DNA from 4 places in the Streptomyces sp. NPDC048248 genome. Region 1 is predicted to be linked to each of the others. Evidence: riboswitches for the same ligand, from Rfam matches in the RefSeq annotation. Region 1 holds a riboswitch; each other region holds the start of a gene.
The links. Region 1 has a riboswitch for cyclic di-AMP ahead of ACGFZW_RS13685 (M23 family metallopeptidase). Riboswitches for the same ligand answer to the same signal wherever they lie in the genome.

Region 1 (4,204 bases):
TAGTACGGGACGGCGGCCAGGCCGTTGCGGGCGGCGACGTCGGCGAGTTCGCCCTCGTAGGTGTCGCGGGAGACCAGGTTGTAGTGCGGCTGCAGGGCGACGTACCGGGCGAGGCCCTCGCTCGTGGAGAAGGCCAGGGACTCCTCCAGGCGCCGCGCGGAGATGTTGGACGCGGCGATCTCGCGGACCTTGCCGGCCCGTACGAGGTCGTCGAGGGCGGTCAGGAACTCCGAGACCTCGACCGACTCGTCGTCGTAGTGGGTGTAGTAGAGGTCGATGTAGTCGGTGCGCAGCCGGGTCAGGGACTCGTCGACGGCGCCCTTGATGGTGGGGGCGGACAGGCCCTTGAAGTCGGGGTGCGCGCCGACCTTGGTGGCGATGACGACGTCCTCGCGATTGCCGCGCGCTGCCAGCCAGTTGCCGATGACGGTCTCGGACTCGCCGCCCTTGTTGCCCGGCACCCAGGCCGAGTAGACGTCTGCGGTGTCGATGAAGTTGCCGCCGCCCGCCACGTACGCGTCGAGCACGGCGAAGGACTCGGCTTCGTCCGCCGTCCAGCCGAAGACATTGCCGCCGAGGGACAGGGGGGAGACGGAGAGCGAGCCGAGGCTCTTGTGTGTCGCGGTCATGCGTGGTTGCAGCGTCGGTTCGGAGAGGAAAATTCCCCCGCCGGCAGGGCGATCCCGAGCGCAGCCCCCGCAAGGCAGTCCATCGGCGCGGTCGCACGCGGGCTTCCGCTACGGTCCTGCGACTCCCCGGCTGCGATCTTCGCTCGGCCCTCGCTGTTCGCCCACCCGCCGGGCACCGCTGCCCACTTCGTCGACAGGGCCCCTTTCCGAAGCTCCCCCCCCCGCCCGCGCATCGCAGAAGCCGCGCCCCTCAGGGACGCGGCCTCCGGCACAGCGGCTCGCACGGCTACCGGGGTGAACCACCGGCCGGTTCGCCGGGGCTCCCCGCTGCTGCCGCCTCACGCGCCTCTCAGACACTCACCCCGTGGCCGCGCAGCCACGTCATCGGGTCGATCGGGTCGCCGGCGCCCGGGCGGACCTCCAGGTGGAGGTGGGGGCCGGTGACGTTGCCTGTGGCGCCGACGCGGCCGATGACGTCACCGGCCTTGACCTCGCCGGAGGTCTTCACCATGGACGACAGGTGGCAGAACCAGAGTTCGGTGCCGTCGTCCATGGTGAGGACGATGCGGTAGCCGTACGCACCGGCCCAGCCGGCCTGGGTGATGGTGCCGGAGTGCACGGCCTTGACGAGAGTGCCGGTCGGTGCGGCGAAGTCCTGGCCGGTGTGATCGGCGGACCAGCGGTCGCCGGCCTGCCCGAAGCTCGCGGTGAGGGTGTATGAGGAGACGGGGGCGATGAAGCTCCGCGCCAGCTTGGCGAGGCGCTCCGCCTCGGCCTTCTTGCTGGCGGCCTCCGCCGCCTCGCGTTTGGCCTCCAGCTCCGCCGCCTTCTTGGCAGCGGCAGCCTTCTCGGCCTCCTTCTGGTGGTCGGCCGCGTCCTCCTCGGCCTTCTCGACGGCCGCGTCCTGGGCGGCATCGCGCGCTTGCTGCTCGCCGGCACCCTGCTGGGCGTCGGCCTGCTGCAGGATGCGGTTGCGCAGTGCCTCGCCCGCGTCCTTGCCCTGGGAGGCGAGGGGGGCGCCGGCGACCGCGGAGTCCGCGCCACCCGCGGCCGATGCGGCAGAACCGGAGTCCTGGTCCGCGTCGGATATGAGGCCACCGATGCCGGGGAGCGACTTGGCGTCCGGCAGCTTCTCGGAGAGGTCGTCGGCCATGCCGCTGACGTCCGGCATCGAGATCGGGACCGGCGGCCGGCCCTCGGCCGTGGCCATCCCGCCGGCGCCGACCGCGGCGATCACGCCGACGCCCAGGACGGTGCTGCTGCGGGCGAGTCCGCCGCCGCGCTGTCTGGCCACCCGGTGCTTGCCGCGGACGGGGCGGATGGACTCCTCGGTGGGATTCCACTCCTCCCATTCCCCGTCGCCGTCACGGTCGGCGGGAGGGAATCCGAATCCGGAGTCCCGGACGTCGAGGGGACCTCGGCCGTCAGGGGATCCCGGGCCGTGGAGGGGACCCGGCCCGTCGAAGACGCTCCGGTCATCGAGGTCGTAGGCGGACGGAACCTCGGGGGCAGGCCTGTTGGACGCCACGGGGGCGCACTCCTTTCCTTCCTTCTCGCCTACCGGGTTAGCTGACGGGTTCGGAGCAGGAAGGTCTCCTACGGGCACCCTCTGGCGAGAGCGTCCGATTCACCCCAAGGTGGTGGTTCCCCGGTTCCCTTGGTGCAGTTCGGTGCGTTTCGGTGCGCCTTCGGCGAGCTCGGCAGGGCCGGTGTGTTCCGCGGCTCCGGCCGACGGCTTCGGGCCTTCGGCGCGACTCGGCGGTCTTCGGTGCACCGGAGCAGGTCGTGCGGCCGACCGGTACGAGGTGCGGTGGCGGCGTGCGCGATGTGCAGAAGGTGCGTGAAGTGCGGGAGTTGCGTGAAGTTCGGAGCGAGACTGGAGATACGGAGGGTGCGGCATTGCTGGGAGTGCTGGAGGTGCGGGAGTGCGTGAAGTGCGCTTACGGGATTCGGCGTCGGCGCGCGGTGCCGCCACTTGCGACGGCTGGGACGACCGCGCTGCGTTATCGGACAGTAATAGAGATGGCCACTGAATTCCAAGCGTTCCCGGGAATCCGTATGTGCTCCGTAGGACCTTTGGCTTGGACTTTTTCACCCATGGGTGCCCCAATCCGGGCGAGTTGATCGCTCCGCTCCAAACGATCTCGCGACGATCGTGCGCCAGTCGTTATGCGGAGGGGTGCCCGCCCCTCACGGAGCGTGAGAGCAGTAACGTCGGATCATGGTCGTCAACGTCGTCAACAGCGCGCAGACAGTGGCCGATCGATACCGGGAGTTCTCCTGGCAGCAGGCGCGGGGGCAGTCCGACGCCCACGAGGAGCTGACCGCGCGGATCAGTCAGGACGCCGAGTTCTGCGACGTGCTCGCGGGTTCGCTGCCCGCCGGGAACAAGCAGCAGCCCAATCTCCTCCTCGCCGCCGTCCGCTATCTCGACGGTCCGCACGCCGAACAGGGCCCGCACGGTGAGGCCGCGTACGGGCGCTGGCGGGAGTGGACGATCCGGCACTGGGACGAGGTCCGCGCGGTGATCATGCAGCGCGCCACCCAGACCAACGAGCCTGCCCGCTGCGCCACCCTGCTTCCGCTGCTCGCCCGGCTGCCACAGCCGCTGGCGCTCCTGGAGGTCGGTACGTCGGCCGGGCTGTGTCTGCACCCCGATCGCTACCGCTACCGCTACGAGGGCGGTACCGAGGGACGCGGCCACGGCACCCAGGAGATGGGCGCCCCGGGGAGCCCGGTGACGTTCACCTGCCGTACGAGCCGGGCGACGCCCCCGCCGGCGGACGGTCCGCCCGCGCCCACCTCCCTGCCGGAGATCGTCTGGCGTGCGGGCATCGATCTGGACCCGCTCGACCCGATCGCCCGGCCCGACGACCATCGCTGGCTGCAGGCCCTGATCTGGCCCGGCCAGCGGGCGCGTGCGGACCGGCTCGCGGCCGCCGTCGAAGCGGTACGGGACGCGCCCCGCCCCGCTATCGTCCGCGGGGATCTGGTCGACGAGCTGCCGGCGCTGGCCGCCGCGGCCCCGCGGGAGGCGACGCTGGTCATCTTCCACAGCACCGTGCTGATGTATCTGCCGCCGGCCCGCCGTGCGGAGTTCGCCCGGCTCGTACGGTCCGTCCTCGCCGAGCGGGGTGGCCCCGGGCACTGGATCTCCAACGAGCACCACACCGAGCTGCCCTGGATCACCGACCCGGCGCACGACGCGCTGCCCCCCGAGTACGCACACCTGCTGACGCTCTCGCTGAACGAGCAACCGGTCGCCCTCACCGGACCGCACGGCCAGATCCTGCACTGGCTCCGGGAACCCGACCTCGGGGCCCGCTGACCGCCCTGCCCGGACGAAGGGGCCCGAGGGCGGCGGAGCCCCGTAGCGGCCCGAAGGCCGCCGAGCCCGAAGGAGGGTACGGAGCCGCGGGCAAGGGAGCCGCCGCCGCTAGACCCCCAGCGGCCGCTGCACCGCGAGCAGCGCCATGTCGTCGGCGGGCGCCCCTCCCGTGTGCCGCGCGACGTCCTTCACCAGCAGGTCGAGGAGGTCCGCCGGGCCGTTGAAATGACGGCCGCGCAGCCTGGCC
Region 2 (4,204 bases), on a different contig from region 1:
TTGGAGTCGGCGTGCGATCCACCGTTGAGGATGTTCATCATCGGGACGGGCAGGACGTGCGCGTTCGGGCCACCGAGGTAGCGGAACAGCGGGAGGTCACTGGCCTCGGAGGCGGCGTGCGCGACGGCGAGGGAGACGCCGAGGATGGCGTTGGCGCCGAGGGAGCCCTTGTTGTCCGTGGCGTCCAGGTCGAACATCGCCTGGTCGATCAGACGCTGCTCGGTCGCGTCGTAGCCGACGAGCTCCGGGCCGATCTGCTCGATGACGGCCAGGACGGCCTTCTCCACGCCCTTGCCCATGTAGCGGCTCGGGTCGCCGTCACGGAGCTCGATGGCCTCGAAGGCACCGGTCGAGGCGCCGGACGGAACGGCGGCACGGCCCGTGCTGCCGTCGTCGAGGCCGACCTCGACCTCGACCGTGGGATTACCTCGCGAGTCGAGAATTTCGCGGGCTACGACGACGTCGATGGACGGCACGTTGTCTCCTTCATGGGTGTCTGGAGTTCTGCAGCACGAGCCTAACGGCCTTGGGCGCATCCGTTCGCCCTCGGCCCGCTCAGTGGGACGAAAAGAGGCCCAAAAGCCCAGCTCATGGGAGGTTTCACCGCTTTGTTCGCAGAGCGGGAAAAGTTGCCGGACGATGCTGGTCAGGACCGCCTGCCGGGGCCGGGTACGCGCCCTGGCCCGCGACACGCGTTCGGGCCGTCGACACGGAGAAGCCCCGCCGCGGCGCGATGGGGGATGGCGCGCCGCGGCGGGGCGGTCTCACACACGAGCGTGTGGAGCGGAGGAGCAAACGCGGTGGACGCGGGGGACGCGAGTGGGGAGGAGCGGTCCGTCCCCGGTTCACACCGGCTGCCCGGCCTCGGACCCCGCGACGGCCGGGGCGGGCGGATCGTGCGTACCGCCGTACGCACGGACCGCCCGGCCGGCCGGAGGCGGTGAGGTCCTCGGCGCCCCTGTGCGGGGGTCGGCTCAGACGTCGAGCTTCTGGCCGGGGATGATCAGGTTCGGGTTGCCGCCGATGACGGACTTGTTGTCCGCGTAGAGCGCCTTCCAGGTGGTGCCGTGCGCCTTGGCGATCTTGGCGAGGGTGTCGCCCGCCTTGACGGTGTAGTTGCCGGAGCCGTTGGACTTCGGGGCCGGCTTCGACTTCTCGGGCGCGGGGGCCGGGGCCTGCTTCTCGGCCTTCTCGCCGGTGTTGCCCTGCGGGGCGTCGCCGGAGGTGTCGAGGTCGGGGGAGGGGCCACCGGCGGTCAGGTTGCCGGCGCCGGCGCAGGACCAGGCACCGGGGCCCTGGATGGCGAGCAGCTTCTCGGCGGCGGCTATCTGCTGGCTCTTGGTGGCCAGGTCGGCGCGCGCCGCGTACTGGGTGCCACCGGCGGCGGCCCAGCTGGAGTTGGAGAACTGCAGGCCGCCGTAGTAGCCGTTGCCGGTGTTGATCGACCAGTTGCCACCGGACTCGCACTGGGCGACGGCGTCCCAGGTCTCGACGGACGCGGCGGAGGCGGAGGAGGCGCCCATGAGCGGGACGGCCACGGCAGCACCGGCGACACCGGCGAGGGTGACGACGCGGACGGCCTTGGAGGGACGACGGTGCTTGCCCTTGTTGTTCAGCATGGTTCGTTCGTTTCCTCACCGACGCCTGCGAGGTGAGCTGTCGGGTTCGGGCCATGTGAGTTGCCCGGCCGCGTGTACATGACACACGACTTCACCCCAAGCCGGTTGACCCGCTTTCACGGGTGGGGCCGGCGCTTACCTTGGGTCCCCCGCTCCTGCCTTCGGCGCTTGCGCGTCGACCGCCTTCGACCACCGGCAGGATTCGGCGTGTGATCGAAGGGCCCGCTTTGGCGAGCGGTCCTGACCGTAAGCAGGAACCCCCTTGGTGTTCAAACCCCACCATCTGAACCAAGTTGACCGTTTTTGATCATAGGGTGCACCCATTTCTGCAGGTGGACCCATGTTTGGGATTGGCGCACGAGCCGGATGCCGCACCCAGGAACGAGAGCCTTGTCTCACTTTCCCAAAAGGGTGCGAAGGGGAGCGAATTACCCTGCGATGTGCCCGAGATCGAGGATCTGGCCCGGCTTGATCAGGTCCGCGTCGGCGCCGACGACGTCCTCGTTGCGGTCGTAGAGTGCGGGCCACCCACCGGGCACCTCACGGGCCTCAGCGATGGCTGACAGGCTGTCACCGGCGCGCACGGTGTAGTCGCCGCCGGCCGGACCGGTCTGGTGCGCGTCACCGTCACGGGAGGCGTGCCGGCCCGACGACCGGCCGCCGTCGTCCGCCTCGCCCGCGCCCTCGCCGCTCTCCTCGGCGCCGCCGCGGTGCCTGCCCGTGCCGGGCGTCCGATCCTTCGCGGAGTCGCCGCCTGCGGACGCGTCATCCGGCACGTCCGTCCCGTCGGTGCGGTTGCCGCCCTCGTCCGGGCCGTCGGCACGGGAGGGGTCATCGGAACGGGAGGGGTCGTCGCCCCGGTCGTCCGACGTCGGGGAGTCGGACGACTCGGAATCCGCGGGCCCGGACGGCTCGGCGGAATCCGACGCGTCAGGGGAAGGTGTCGCCTCGGAGGGCTTGTCGTCCTCGGACGGGGCGGAGCCGTCGTCGTCGGACGGGTCGGACGAGCCGGAGCCGTCGGACGGGTCCAGAAGGTCCGGGTCGAGGAGGCTCACGCCGCCCGGGTCGACCTCGGGTGACGAGCCGTCCGCGGTCAGCCCGGCGTTCACCGCACAGCTGGGCCAGGCGTCGGGTCCGCGGTCGTCCAGGATCGCCTCGGCCACGGATATCTGCTGGGAGCGGCTGGCGAGGTCGGGGCGCGAGGCGTAGTCAGCGCCGCCGTACTCGTCCCACATGTCCTGGGTCAGTTGCAGGCCGCCGTAGAAGCCGTTGCCCGAGGCCGCGCTCCACATCCCGCCGCTCTCGCACTGCGCGACGCGGTCCCAGGTCGCGGTGTCGGCGGCGTGTGCGCCACTCGCCCCGAGCAGCGGCAGGGCGATACCGGCGCCGGTGACCCCCGCCGTGACAAAGATGGCCGGTGCTTGACGGGGGCGCCGGTGTCGGCCGTTCCCGGAACGCATGCGGTTGCCTTTCGCGCGGCGGTGGAGTTGTCCGATCGTCGGCCGCGCCCGGCACACCAATACATCCGGTGCACCAGGTTTGACTTCCGCCGATCGGGTGAAGCTCTTCGGTTCGGTCGAAAGGTAGCCGGGGTCACGGGTAGTCACAAGCCGGTGTAGTGGAGATCACGTAAAGGTCACACAGGTGACGGAGCGTCAATTCTGGACCCGTCCCCGGTCAGGGCCGCGGAGGCGTGAACTCCACCGGAAGCGAGCGCAGTCCGCGCATGATGAGACCGCCGCGCCAGCGCAAATCATCAGGTTCCGCCGCAAGCCGGATGTCCGGCAGCCGGGTCAGCAGCGTCGCGAGGGCGGTCTGCCCTTCGAGCCGGGCCAGCGGGGCACCCAGGCAGTAGTGGATGCCGTGCCCGTATCCCAGGTGCTGGTTGTCGCGCCGGGTGAGGTCGAGGGTGTCCGGCTCGGGGAACCGCTCCGGGTCGCGATCCGCCGCGGCCAGCACCACCAGGACGGGGTCGCCCTCGGCGATGCGCTGCCCGCCCAGCGTCAGCTCCTGCGTCGCGAACCGCCACGTCGCCAGCTCGACCGGACCGTCGTAGCGCAGCAGCTCCTCGATGCCGGTGGCGAGCAGCTCGGTGTCCCCCGCCTCCATCGACTTCTGCAGCAGTTCCCGCTGCGCGGGGTTGCGCAGCAGTGCGTAGGTGCCGTTGCCGATGAGGTTGACGGTGGTCTCGAAGCCGGCGAAGAGCAGGATGAAGGCCATCGCCGCGACCTCGTTCTCACTGAGGTGCTCACCGTGGTCGGAGGCGCGGATCAGGCCGGAGATCAGGTCCTCGTCCGCCTCGTCGCCGAGGGACTCGCGCTTGCGGTGGATCAGTTCGGCGAGATAGCCGCGCATCTTCTTCACCGACCTGGCGACCCCGCCGCGCGGGCCGCCGCCGTGCCGGATCATCATCCCCGCCCAGTCCCGGAAGTCGTCCTGGTCCTCGCGCGGGACGCCGAGCAGATCGCAGATCGCGTAGATCGGGAGCGGGAAGGCGAACTCGTGGATGAGGTCCGCCGCTCCGGTCTCCGCGCCCGGCTGCTTGGCGATCATGGCGTCGATGAGGGAGTCGGTCAGCTCCTGCA
Region 3 (4,204 bases), on a different contig from region 1:
CGAACTGGGCCTCGTCGTGCTCGGTGTCGGCGACATAGCCGGTGATCTTGGGGCCGGCTCCGGCGTCCGTCCAGAGGTTCTTGGGGCGGCGGTTCTCGTTGCGCTCGATGACGGCGTTGGCGGCGCTGAGGATCGTCTGACTCGAGCGGTAGTTCTGCTCCAGCAGGATCGTCGTGGCGTCCGGGTAGTCCTCCTCGAACTGGAGGATGTTGCGGATCGTGGCGCCGCGGAAGGCGTAGATGGACTGGTCGGCGTCGCCGACGACGCACAGTTCGCCGGCGTCCTCCGCGGGGCCGACCAGTTCGCGTACGAGGGTGTACTGGGCGTGGTTGGTGTCCTGGTACTCGTCGACCAGCACGTGCCGGAAGCGGCGGCGGTAGTGGTCGGAGACATCCGGGAAGGCCTGGAGGAGGTTGACCGTCGTCATGATGATGTCGTCGAAGTCGAGGGCGTTGGCCTCGCGCAGGCGTGCTTGATACATCGAGTACGCCTCGGCGACGGACTTCTCGAACCCGTCGGCAGCCTGCTGGGCGAAGGTCTCCTCGTCGATGAGCTCGTTCTTGAGGTTGGAGACCTTGGCGCTGAAGGACTTGGGCGGGAAGCGCTTGGGGTCGAGATCGAGGTCCCGGCACACCAGCGCCATCAGCCGCTTGGAGTCGGCCGCGTCGTAGATCGAGAAGGAGGACGTGAAGCCCAGCTTCTTGCTCTCCCGGCGCAGGATCCGGACGCAGGCGCTGTGGAAGGTGGAGACCCACATGGCGTGGGCACGCGGGCCGACCAGCTCCTCGACGCGCTCCTTCATCTCGCCCGCGGCCTTGTTGGTGAAGGTGATGGCGAGGATCTGGCCCGGGTGCACACCGCGCGCGCCGAGCAGATGCGCGATGCGGTGCGTCAGGACGCGGGTCTTGCCGGAACCGGCGCCCGCGACGATCAGCAGCGGTCCGCCGGTGTGCGCCACGGCGGCCTTCTGCTGGTCGTTGAGTCCCTCCAGGAGGGCGTCCGGATCGACCGCGGGGCGCGCGGCGCCGTCGCGGTAGTAGAGGTCGCGCCCCGGGCCGATGGCGTGCGGGATCCCGCCGGGCACGTCGAAGCGGCCACCGAACAGGTCGGCGGGGATCTCCTCCTGTGCGGGACCGTCCTCGTCCTCGGGAGGCGGCGGGGGTTCCTCGCCCTTCGGGCCGAGGTCCGCCAGGAAGCTGTCGTCAAAGAGGCTGCTCATCGCCCACCGAGTCTAGGCGGCCCCACCGACAGCCCGCCCCGGAGTAGCCGATAGTGGGGTCCGAATCGGCCCGGGCGGCGCCGGAGGAGACCGGGAAGCGGCTGAACGGGAGCCGGTGACGGGTCGCGCAGGGGCCGAAATGGGACGGGCGGGGCCGTGGGGCGCCGAAACCGGGAGCCGGCGGGCGACGGGGACGGCGCCGGTTGTCGACGACGGGGCACCTCGGCCCGTTTCGTCACCGTCGTGCACCGGATCGTCACAGCCCGGAGCCATGGAGCGGGCCCTCGCCACCAGCACGAAGCCGACATCTGTCGCAACAACGCCTGGCACACGTTCAGGTCACGAAAAGGTTTCGGGCAAATCGAACATCAGCCTTCACAGGAGCCACACGAGTTGGCTACCGTGCTCGCTCGGGCAGCCCGCATCCCCGCAGACGACAGCGTCAGCACGGGCCGCCTCCGCCGAGTCCGGCCCTGCCACGAAGGCATCCGGAGCCGGGGACCCACCAGCACCACCGGGGTGAATCGATCGGCGCGGCCGCCCGAGGCGGACGCGGCGACCGTAGGGCAAGCCTTCCGTCAGCGACACCCGCCCGAACCCGACAGCTAACCCGGTAGGCGGTCCACGGAAGGAGTCGCCGGCCTTGGCGTCGCATCGCAAGCCGCGCACCCGCGTGCTCAGTTCGCCCGGAAGCCGCCGCACGGCAGCCGGGCTCACCACCGCCGCCCTCGCCTCGGTCACGCTGCTCTCGCAGTCCGCCGAAGCGGCGCCCCGGGCGCCCAAGCCCACCATCGAAGAGGTCAAGCAGAAGGTCGACGGCCTCTACCGCCAGGCCGAGGTCGCCACCCAGAAGTACAACGCCGCCAAGGAGAAGGCGGAGGAGCAGCGCGAGACCGTCGACAAGCTCCTCGACGCCGCCGCCAAGCGCGCGGAGCGGATGAACGAGTCCCGGCGCACGCTGGGCACGTTCGCGTCGGCCCAGTACCGCACCGGCGGCATGAACCCGACCGCGCAGCTGATGCTCGCGAAGGACCCGCAGCAGTTCGTCGACCGCAGCCACCTCATGGAGCGGCTGACCGGCCGGCAGAAGCAGGCGGTCACCGACTACCAGGAGCAGCAGGCCGAGGCCACCCGGCAGCGCGCGGAGGCGACCCGCAGTCTGGAGCGGCTGCAGGAGTCCCAGACGTCACTGAAGGAGTCCAAGCAGTCGGTCCAGGGCAAGCTGGCCGAGGCCCGGCAACTGCTGTCCCGGCTGACCGCCCAGGAGAAGGCGCGGCTGGCCGAGCTGGAGCGGAAGCGGGAGGCAGCGGCCGAGCGCAAGGCCGAGGAGCTGGCACGCAAGCAGGCGGAGGAGGAGCGCCGGCAGCGCGAGGAGCAGAAGCAGCCCGGCGACGGCACCTCGGACGGCTCGACCGGCGGCGGCAGCGACACCGGCGGTTCGTACTCGACCAAGGCCGACAAGGCGCTCGCCTTCGCCCGCGCACAGATGGGCAAGCCGTACGTCTGGGGCGCGACCGGCCCCACGTCCTACGACTGCTCGGGGCTGACCCAGGCGGCGTGGAAGGCGGCCGGGGTCGACCTGCCGCGCACGACCTGGGACCAGGTGAAGGTGGGCGAGCGGGTGGCCACCAAGGATCTTCAACCCGGTGACCTGGTCTTCTTCTACGACGACATCAGCCACGTCGGGATGTACATAGGCGGCGGCAAGATGATCCACGCACCGAAACCGGGCGCCAACGTCCGCGAGGAGTCGATCTACTACATGCCGATCTACGGGAGCGTCCGCCCGGCCTGACGCCGGCGCCGCTCTTCCAAGGCCACCCCCCACGGCCACCCCCCACACGCCACCGCGCGGTCACCGCCCCGGAAGTCCGAACCGGACTCCGGAGGCGGGGACCGCGCGGTGAGCCGTCTGCTGGGCCGTCCGCCGGACCTTGCGCGGATGACGCCGTGAGCGCGCGAGCGGCGTACGGGGCCGGATCAGGTCCAGAGCACCGCGATGAAGATGTTGGCGACCGTGAGCAGGCCGACCGCGCCGAACAGCGGCTTGGCGACGGTCTCCTCGTCCCTCTTGACGTAGACCAGCGCCAGGATCACCACCAGGACGGCCATCTTGATGCCGATCTTGATGTTGTTGAGGTCCTGGTCCTGCGCCTGGTTCAGGCCGACCAGCACGATGCCGGTGACCAGCATCGTCAGCGCGCCGTGCAGCATGGCCGGCACGAACCGGGCCCCGCCTGCGCTCATCGCCTTCATCTGGGTCAGGAAGCCGCCCAGCAGGGAGGCGATGCCGATGATGTGCAGGCCGACGAAGATATTGATTACTACGTCCATAGTGCTGGATCGTATCCGCCGCATAGCACGCGCCTTCGGGCAGGGCACCCCCGATCGCCGCATCGGTCAGGGCAGGCAGGCAGCCGACCGCAGCCACGGCGACCGGGCGGTCAGCTACGGACAATCGGCGGTCGAAAGCGAGCAATGCCGGGCAAGCGGGCTCGCCCCGGGGAGGCGCAGGTTTAGCGTCCTCCTCCAGGCGGTCGACTCCCCGCTGTCGCCGGTCTCCGCCCCGGCGACGCGTCGACCGCCCCGCCCGAAGGAATGGCGGCGGCCCGCTCCCCCTCTTCACGGGCCGCCGCCTGACCCACCGGATCCCGCCCGGACCACCCGGGCCACGCACGGCCCGAAGGGAAGGAAGTGACGGCCACAGTGGCGTCGCACCGCAGGACCAGGCACCACCCGCTCGCCCCGCTCGCCCTCACCGGCAGCACGGCGCGCGGCGCGCGCACCGCCCGTACGGCCACCGTTCTGGCCCTCGCCGGAGCCGCCACCGCCACCGCCTTCGACGGCACCGGCCAGGCCGCACCCGAACTCACCCCCGCCCAGGTGCAGGACCGGGTCGACACGCTGTACCAGGAGGCAGAGGTGGCGACACAGAAGTACAACGGCGCGAAGGAGCAGGCCGACGCCGCGCGCGAGGAACTGAGC
Region 4 (4,204 bases), on a different contig from region 1:
TGAGCGACGCCGTGACCAGCGCAGATTCCACCATGACCAGCATGGAGTTCCACCCCAGGCCGCAGGGTGGCGCGCCCCGGCCGTGGGCCTTCCCGGCACCGGACCGCGGCCAACTGCCCAACGGGCTCACCCTCCTGACCAGCCACCGCCCCGGTCAGCAGGTCGTCGCCGTCGAGATCAACCTCGTCGCGCCCCTGGAGGCCGAGCCCGAGGGCCTGGACGGCGTCGCCACGATCATGGCCCGCGCGCTGTCCGAGGGCACCGACAAGCACGACGCCGAGGAGTTCGCGGCCGAGCTGGAGCGCTGCGGCGCCACCATGGACGCGCACGCCGACCACCCCGGTCTGCGGGTCTCCCTCGAAGTGCCGGCGTCGCGGCTGGACCACGCCCTCGGCCTGCTCGCCGACGCGCTGCGCGCGCCCGCCTTCCCGGACAGCGAGATCGAGCGGCTGGTGCGCAACCGCCTCGACGAGATCCCGCACGAGCTCGCCAACCCCGCCCGGCGGGCCGCGATGGCCCTGTCCAAGGAACTGTTCCCGGCGACCTCCCGGATGTCGCGGCCCCGCCAGGGCACCGAGGAGACCGTCGAGCGGATCGACGCCGCGGCCGTGCGAGCCTTCTACGCGGCGCATGTACGGCCCGCGACGGCCACCGCCGTCATCGTCGGTGACTTCACCGGCATCGACCTGGACGCGTCGCTCGCCGGCACCCTCGGCGCCTGGACGGGTTCGACCGCCGAGCCGGTGAAGGCCTCGCCGATCACCGCGGACGACACCGGCCGCGTGGTGATCGTGGACCGCCCCGGCGCCGTCCAGACGCAGCTGCTCATCGGCCGCATCGGTGCCGACCGGCACGACCGGGTCTGGCCCGCGCAGGTCCTCGGCACGTACTGCCTGGGCGGCACCCTCACCTCCCGCCTGGACCGCGTCCTGCGCGAGGAGAAGGGCTACACGTACGGGGTGCGTGCGTTCGGCCAGGTGCTGCGCTCCACCGCGGACGGCAGCGGCGCCGCGATGCTCGCCATCAGCGGCTCGGTCGACACCGCCTCCACCGGCCCGGCGCTGGAGGACCTGTGGAAGGTGCTCCGCACCGTGGCGGCGGAGGGACTCACGGACGCCGAGCGCGATGTCGCCGTGCAGAACCTCGTGGGGGTCGCGCCGCTGAAGTACGAGACGGCTGCCGCCGTCGCGGGCACCCTCGCCGACCAGGTCGAGCAGCATCTGCCGGACGACTTCCAGGCGCAGCTGTACGCGCGGCTGGCCGAGACCGGCACGGTCGAGGCGACCGCCGCGGTGGTGAACGCCTTCCCCGGGGACCGGCTGGTGACGATCCTGGTGGGCGACGCCGCGCAGATCGCCGAGCCCGTCAAGGCACTGGGCATCGGTGAGGTGAAGGTCGTCGGCGGCTGACCTGCCGTTGGTGACACCGCGGCGGTCCGGCGGGGGCCGGTGACCGTCGCTCATATGGCATGAAAAGGGATCCCGTGACGCTCGCTCGTCACGGGATCACCTTTATGTCCGGATTGTTGTGGCTGGTTGCGTGGTGCCCCTGTGGCGTGCCGCACAAAGTGCCGGTTCTGTTTGCCGATTGAAAGATGTCCCGTTTAGCGTCAGTCCGGCTGTTCGTCAGAAGTACGCCGCAACCGTGGCACCGGGCAGTCATCGCCGAGTCCCCGTACGGCGCGAGCCAGGGGAGCCGGGGACCCACATGTCCCCTGGGGTGAATCGGATCCCTCCTCGGAGGGGGCCGTAGGAGACCTTCCTGCTCCGAACCCGTCAGCTAACCCGGTAGGCGAGAAGGAAGGAAAGGACAAGCCAGCACATGGCGTTCACCCGTGCCACCGGGAAGCATCGTGGTGCGAGCCGCACTGCTCGCACGACCCGCAAAATCGCCGGCATAGCCACCCTCACCGCCACCGGCGTCGTCGCCTCCGTGGCCTCGCCGGCGCTGGCCGCCACGGACGCGGCCCCCACCCAGGGCACCGGCCTGCAGCAGGCCGTCGTGGCCGGCGACCAACTCGCCGGCCGCATCGCCGCCCAGGCCGACGCCCAGCAGGCGGCCGCCGAGGCCGCCGCCGCGAAGGCCAAGGCCGAGGCCCTGGCCGAGAAGGTGGCCGAGGAGGCCAAGCAGCGCGCCGAGGAAGCCAAGAAGAAGGCCGAGGCGAAGGCCAAGGCGGAGCGCGAGGCCAAGGAGCGCGCCGCGCGCGAGGCGGAGCGCAAGCGCCTCAACGCCTTCGTCGCGCCCGTCGAGGGCTCCTACGTCTCCACCCCGTACAAAGCCACCAGCGGTCTGTGGTCCTCCGGCAGCCACTCCGGCATCGACTTCCACGCCGCCTCGGGCAGCTCGGTGCACGCCGTGGGCCGTGGCACCGTCGTCGAGGCCGGCTGGGGCGGCGCGTACGGCAACAACATCGTGATCAAGATGAACGACGGCACGTACACCCAGTACGGCCACTTGTCGTCGCTGGGCGTCTCGGTCGGCCAGACCGTCACCCCCGGCCAGCAGATCGGCCTCTCCGGCGCCACCGGCAACGTCACCGGGCCGCACCTGCACTTCGAGGCCCGCACCGGCCCCGACTACGGCTCGGACATCGACCCGATCGCCTACCTCCGCGGCCACGGCGTCAACGTCTGACGCGTACGGCACCGCAGCCTCTCCGAAGCCCCGGCCACGGCCGGGGCTTCGGCGTTATCGGTGCACGCCGCTCACCGGACAGGCCGATGGCCAAAAAATATCCATGAATACCCGAAGCCCGTCGGAAAACCCGTCCCGGTCGAATAGAGTCACGGAAATGTCGCCGATCGGCGGCGTTTCCAGGGGATTACGGCGGAGGCACGGACGATGCGAGGCCATATTTCCGCGCAGGCGGTATGCACGGCGATTCGCGACGACATCGTCTCCGGTGTGCTCGCGCCGGGGAGCAGGCTGATCGAGGACATCCTGGCGGCCCGTTACGGCGTCTCCAGGGTCCCCGTCCGGGAGGCGCTGCGGACCTTGCAGTCCGAGGGGTTCGTCACCACCCGGCATCATGCGGGCGCCTGCGTCGCCGAGCCGACCGAGCAGGAGGCCGCCGATCTGCTGGACATCCGCGCCCTGTTGGAGCCCCTGGGCGCCGCCCGCGCGGCCACCCGCCGCAGTCCCGCCCACCTCAAGGTGCTGCGCGGCCTCGTCCGGCTGGGCCGGGAGCGCGCCCGCCACGGCCACCCCGCGGACCTGCGTCAACTGGACGGCTGGTTCCACGAAACCCTCGCCCAGGCGGCCGGCAGCCCCAGCTTGACGGCGCTGCTCACACAGCTGCGGCGCAAGATCGAGTGGATGTACGTCGTGGAACTGCCCGTCCGAGTCGCCGAGTCGTGGGACGAGCACGGCGCGGTGTTGGACGCGGTGGCCCGGGGTGACGCCGAGCGCGCCCGCGTCTTGATGGCCGCTCATATCGAGCGGTCCCTGCCCGTGCACCGGCTGCGCAGGCCCGGCGCGGCCGAGGTGAGGAAGCCGAAACAGCCCGTCAACACGGCGCGCGCCCGACATTAACAAAGGCCCTGTATACAAAGAAGGCGCGTAATGCGTTGCGCACGGGGAAACGGCGGCCGGCATTCGGCTTGTTTTCTCACGGCCGGGCCCGGAATTCGGTGCACCGGATATTCGGCATGCCTGCGTGGCGGCGCCGAATTACCGTCGCAATGCCTTGGCATAATGCGCGGCGCTGATTATCCCGCGCCATTTTTCTGCCGGTTCCACCGAAGCTGACCGCCCGAACCTGGCCGCCGAGGCTCTTGGGTGCTTAACAGGGAACGCCCCGCTTCGCCGGGAGCTACGAGCTCCCGTCGGAGGCTTCGAGGCTTCTGCCGGCGCCGGCACGCCCCGGCAACGGGACTGTCCCGGAGACGGAACGGCCGAACGGCGAAAACGGCCCGGGCAACGAAAACGGCCCCGCCGTGGCGACCGTTGGCCGGTCGCCACGGCGGGGCCGTGGACGCTTGGGGTCCCCAGGGACTCAGACGGTCTCGGGGAGCTCCTCAAGGCCGTCCGCGACGAGCTTGGCCAGGCGGTCGAGCGCGGCGTCGGCGCCTTCGGCGTCGGAGGCCAGCACGATTTCCTCGCCACCCTCGGCGCCGAGGCCCAGGACCGCGAGCATGGAGGCGGCGTTGACCGGGTTGCCCTCGGCCTTGGCGATCGTCACCGGGACGCCGGCCGCGGTGGCGGC

Region 2: linked by a shared signal. The riboswitch ahead of ACGFZW_RS09215 (transglycosylase family protein) and the one ahead of ACGFZW_RS13685 (M23 family metallopeptidase) in region 1 are both predicted to bind cyclic di-AMP.
Region 3: linked by a shared signal. The riboswitch ahead of ACGFZW_RS21055 (NlpC/P60 family protein) and the one ahead of ACGFZW_RS13685 (M23 family metallopeptidase) in region 1 are both predicted to bind cyclic di-AMP.
Region 4: linked by a shared signal. The riboswitch ahead of ACGFZW_RS14200 (M23 family metallopeptidase) and the one ahead of ACGFZW_RS13685 (M23 family metallopeptidase) in region 1 are both predicted to bind cyclic di-AMP.

Annotation. Positions count from the first base shown of each region.
Region 1 is NZ_JBICZL010000005.1:513,649-517,852, reverse strand. Features, by position in the region: gene ACGFZW_RS13690 (aldo/keto reductase) at 1-629, opposite strand, end outside; gene ACGFZW_RS13685 (M23 family metallopeptidase) at 979-2,157, opposite strand; cyclic di-AMP (ydaO/yuaA leader) riboswitch at 2,169-2,312, opposite strand; gene ACGFZW_RS13680 (DUF2332 family protein) at 2,851-3,957, shown strand; gene ACGFZW_RS13675 (PP2C family protein-serine/threonine phosphatase) at 4,066-4,204, opposite strand, start outside.
Region 2 is NZ_JBICZL010000004.1:67,764-71,967, forward strand. Features, by position in the region: gene eno (phosphopyruvate hydratase) at 1-476, opposite strand, end outside; gene ACGFZW_RS09215 (transglycosylase family protein) at 975-1,619, opposite strand; cyclic di-AMP (ydaO/yuaA leader) riboswitch at 1,627-1,837, opposite strand; gene ACGFZW_RS09220 (transglycosylase family protein) at 2,048-3,079, opposite strand; gene ACGFZW_RS09225 (cytochrome P450) at 3,297-4,204, opposite strand, start outside.
Region 3 is NZ_JBICZL010000009.1:185,728-189,931, forward strand. Features, by position in the region: gene pcrA (DNA helicase PcrA) at 1-1,219, opposite strand, end outside; cyclic di-AMP (ydaO/yuaA leader) riboswitch at 1,669-1,855, shown strand; gene ACGFZW_RS21055 (NlpC/P60 family protein) at 1,863-3,014, shown strand; gene ACGFZW_RS21060 (hypothetical protein) at 3,200-3,553, opposite strand; gene ACGFZW_RS21065 (NlpC/P60 family protein) at 3,914-4,204, shown strand, end outside.
Region 4 is NZ_JBICZL010000006.1:115,851-120,054, forward strand. Features, by position in the region: gene ACGFZW_RS14190 (M16 family metallopeptidase) at 1-3, shown strand, start outside; gene ACGFZW_RS14195 (M16 family metallopeptidase) at 33-1,409, shown strand; cyclic di-AMP (ydaO/yuaA leader) riboswitch at 1,653-1,809, shown strand; gene ACGFZW_RS14200 (M23 family metallopeptidase) at 1,822-2,634, shown strand; gene ACGFZW_RS14205 (GntR family transcriptional regulator) at 2,842-3,531, shown strand; gene ACGFZW_RS14210 (HPr family phosphocarrier protein) at 3,995-4,204, opposite strand, start outside.